2 regions of the Paenibacillus sp. 7523-1 genome follow, and region 1 is predicted to be linked to the other one. Evidence: a T-box and tRNA genes for the amino acid it is inferred to sense, from the RefSeq annotation. Region 1 holds a T-box; the other holds one or more tRNA genes.
The links. The T-box of region 1 lies ahead of leuS (leucine--tRNA ligase). A T-box ahead of a tRNA ligase gene usually reads a tRNA of that ligase, here a tRNA-Leu.
Positions count from the first base shown of each region.

Region 2: it has a tRNA-Leu gene. The T-box ahead of leuS (leucine--tRNA ligase) is inferred to sense a tRNA for this amino acid. The anticodon was not compared.

Region 1 is NZ_NPBR01000010.1:197,469-199,674, reverse strand. It holds gene CHH60_RS12985 (phosphotransferase family protein) at 1-592, shown strand, start outside; T-box leader at 688-953, shown strand; gene leuS (leucine--tRNA ligase) at 1,025-2,206, shown strand, end outside.
Region 2 is NZ_NPBR01000008.1:66,438-68,643, forward strand. It holds gene CHH60_RS09255 (sn-glycerol-1-phosphate dehydrogenase) at 1-481, opposite strand, end outside; gene CHH60_RS09260 (hypothetical protein) at 640-831, shown strand; tRNA gene CHH60_RS09265 (tRNA-Leu) at 948-1,032, opposite strand; gene CHH60_RS09270 (adenosylhomocysteinase) at 1,251-2,206, shown strand, end outside.

The sequences.
Region 1 (2,206 bases):
TCAGTATAGTTCAGCAGAGCAGGCAGAGATTGAAGAGCAGCTTGGTGCATTCAATCGCCGGATCAACGAGATCAAAGGTGAAAAGTTTGGTTATTTTTCAGAAAAGAAACCAAAGTATAACACCTGGAAGGAAGCATTTCTGAGTCTGATGGATGATCTGCTCACCGACGGAAGAGAGGCTGGCGTAAAACTTCCTATGGATTATGATGAGCTTGCCCAATTGATTAGGGAGAAATCGGATGTGTTGTGTGATGTCAACGAGCCGGTACTCATTCACTGGGATCTGTGGGATGGCAATGCATTTGTGGAACAGGGGCGAATTACAGCCATTATTGATTTTGAGCGCTGCCTTTGGGCGGATCCCCTGATGGAGCACTACTTCAGTCATTTTAATTATACAAAAGGGTTTGTGAAGGGTTATGGTAGGGCCATCACAACCGATAGTGAACGAAAACGAAGAAGCTTGTATGATCTGTATTTTGATCTGATTTTGTGGATTGAATGCGAATATCGACAATATGATAACAAGGAACACATTCAGTGGGCAATTAATAACTTGGAAGAAGGAATCAAGCGATTTCGATTGTCCTAGGCCGAATGGGGAAGAACGGCATTATTTATAGTCAACAAACCAAGCAATATTGACTTTAGTCGTGCTTTTTTATATAATGGTCCCGATATTGTATACATATTTCGATGATAAGGAACAGTAGTGGGTCCTGTACATGACAGAGAGTCGGCGGTTGGTGCAAGCCGATTGACAGTATTTCACGAACTCGCCTTGGAGAAATGCGGTGATTACACCATCCTGTGCTTGAATGTCTGGCATTTCGTTCAGGAATGGAAATCCGCATCGGTTAACCGCCGTTACAGGTCCAAAGGGAGTGGATGACGAAGCACGTTCGTCCGCTAACTAGGGTGGTACCACGGGAATTCAACCTCTCGTCCCTAGCGCTGCAAACGCTATGGATGCTGAGGTTTTTTTGTTGCAATAAAAGTGAATAACCAAGAGGAGGAACAATAGATGAGTGAGAATCACCAGCCGAAGCACGGCTATCAGCCGCAGGTTATGGAGAAAAGTTGGCAGCAGTATTGGGATGAAAACAAAACGTTTAAAACAGGTGAAGACCCGGGTAAACCGAAGTTTTATGCACTCGACATGTTCCCCTATCCATCCGGTTCAGGTCTGCACGTAGGTCACCCGGAAGGGTATACGGCAACGGACATCGTTTCCCGTTACAAACGTATGCGTGGTTATAATGTGCTGCATCCGATGGGCTGGGATGCTTTCGGTTTGCCTGCTGAGCAGCACGCTCTGGACACGGGCGAGCACCCGCGGGAAATAACATTCCGCAACATCGACAATTTCCGTCGTCAAATCAAGTCTCTTGGTTTCTCGTACGACTGGGATCGTGAGATCAGCACAACAGACCCTGAATACTATAAATGGACACAATGGATCTTCATCCAGCTGTACAAAAAAGGTCTGGCATATGTAGATGAAGTGCCGGTTAACTGGTGTGAAGCGCTGGGTACGGTACTGGCTAACGAAGAGGTTATCGACGGCAAAAGTGAGCGCGGTGGTCATCCGGTTGTGCGCAAACCGATGCGTCAATGGGTACTGAAAATCACGGAATATGCTGAGCGCTTGTTGGAAGATCTGGAAGAGCTGGATTGGTCCGAGAGCATCAAGGATATGCAGCGCAACTGGATTGGGAAATCCACAGGTGCAGAGGTAGTATTTGCCATTGAGGGCAGTGAAGAAGTTATTAAAGTGTTTACAACACGGGCGGATACCCTGTTCGGTGCAAGCTTTGCCGTTCTTGCTCCTGAGCATGAATTGGTCGATGCAATTACGACAGCGGAACAGCGTGAAGCCATTAAGGCTTATCAGGAGCAGGCTTCTCGCAAGAGTGATCTGGAACGTACGGATCTGGCCAAAGAAAAAACCGGCGTATTCACTGGTGCCTATGCGATCAATCCGGTTAATGGTGCAAAACTGCCTATCTGGATTGCGGATTATGTGCTCGCAGGATACGGTACAGGAGCGGTTATGGCGGTTCCAGGTCATGATGGTCGCGACTGGGAATTTGCGAAACAGTTCGGTCTGGACATCATTGAAGTTATCCAGGGTGGGGACGTAACACAAGAGGCATATGCCGGGGACGGACCACATGTGAACTCCGACTTCCTGAACGGACTGAAT
Region 2 (2,206 bases), on a different contig from region 1:
TGATGCCGCTTACAATGAGCGGCGCTCCCGCTGAAGTGAACCCATCAACCGATGCCGCTGTTGGGACAGACAGAAATGGCTTGTTCATTTTGGCACACACAAATCGCACCAGATCATGTATGGTCCCCGATCCCACTGCGATGATGGCCTGAGTCATTTGTTTTACACCAAGCAGTACCTGCACAATCGCAGCCTCATCGGCAATGATATCCCCCGCACTGTTCTCCGGCATCTGGAATTCATCTGCTACGAGCCCCGCATCCTGTAGGCTTTTTACCACCTCATATCCCGCAGCCGGACCTGTCTGGCCATCATATACCACAGTAACCTGGTTATAGCCCTGTTCCAACAGGTACCCCGGTAATCTACGAATTGCACCATGTTCCAAAAAGACCTGCATTTGCACCAGCCGATGATCATGTCCACAGGTACACTGCTGCGCTTCCGCATTCCAAGCTGCAATGCGTTCGTTCATATTCATGTGTTCGTAACCTCCCGTTTCTAAGTTCATGCATATTTGCACTGGAAAAGCCAAACAATGAGTATAGGAAAAATTTCAATGATTTTCCTGTTCACACTTTACTTCTTGTACCCGCATTTTGCAAATGTTTTGACAAACTATTTGAAGCAGGTGATCCAATGCAGCTCGGCAAAGATACAGGCCTATCTCTCGGTTTTCTTGCAGGAACGACCCTGGGCAGCGGGATTGCATTCTTGTTCCAATTTCAGGCGTATGAAGTGGTCGGCAGCGTTTCCTTTTTCGGCATCATTGGTGCCTTGTCCGGATTATGGACAGCGATTTTCTTACGCCAGCGCCAGCGTCAACACTAACAACTAAACCAAGAGGACACATTACCAAAGCCTGTTTCAGAACATTTCAATTCGTAGAAAAATAAAAAAAGGTTCGAGAGATTGCAAAAGCAATCTTCGAACCTTTTTCTCTTGGATGCGGTCGAGAGGACTCGAACCTCCACGGGGGGTTAGCCCACACGGACCTGAACCGTGCGCGTCTGCCAATTCCGCCACGACCGCATAATATGTATCTTCTCATCGTTGATGAAAAGCACCCGGTTAATCCATTTCTCGTTTCACCGTAATTAAGAGTATACAGGCTCTGGAAGAAGAATGCAATACTTTTTTTATGATCTGAAATTGATAGGACATATGTCCTTTTATAGAAATTCAAAACCTCCTATCCTAAGCATCAGCAACTGTCCTCAAGGACAGACAACCCATGGATAGAGAGGAATATGAGCAAACCTATGAACATGACACCTGAAATTATTGAAGAAGGAAGACGACATATTCATTGGACAGAAATGCATATGCCCCTCCTCGCTGCACTAAAATCCCGATTTACCAAAGAACGCCCCTTTGCTGGCCTTACTATTGGAATCTGTATTCACGTAGAGCCTAAGACGGCCGTTCTATGCCGAACCCTACAGGCTGGTGGAGCCAACGTTGTACTAACAGGAAGCCCAGGCACAACCAAGGATGCCGTTGCTGCTGCACTTATCGCCGAAGGCATTCCCGTGTATGGACAACGTTCAGATGAACGCCATCAGCATATTCACAATATTCATCGCGTGCTTGAACACCAGCCGCACCTTCTCATGGATAATGGTGCCGATCTTGCTCGCACTCTCATTCAGCACTATGACCGTAGTGCACTCATTGGCGGAACAGAAGAAACCACGACAGGAGCCAATCTGCTGCGTGAGGAAACAGGGGCGGAAGTGACCTTCCCGATTATTGTCATTAATGATAGTCCCCTCAAGCGCATCATGGAAAATGAACATGGCGTGGGTCAGACCATTATTGAAGGATTCATGCGCACCACGAATCTGATTCTGCCTACAAGACGCTTCGTTATCGTAGGATATGGTTCCTGTGGACGCGGGATTGCCCGATATCTGCGTAATCTAGGCAGCCAGGTTATTGTGGTTGAGACCGATCCTATCGCTGGACTCGAAGCTGCTTTGGATGGATTTCGCGTAGCGAAACTGGAAGAAACGTTCGCTTTTGCCCAGGTTTACATCACGGTTACAGGTCGCCCCAATGCCATCTCAATGGAACATTTCAATCAGATGAACGATGGTACGATTCTTGCCAACGCTGGACATTTCTCCTGGGAATTGGACCTGGACGGACTTCGGCAGGAAGCTGCAGATACCGAACGTCTTACAACAGATATCGAACAATTCAC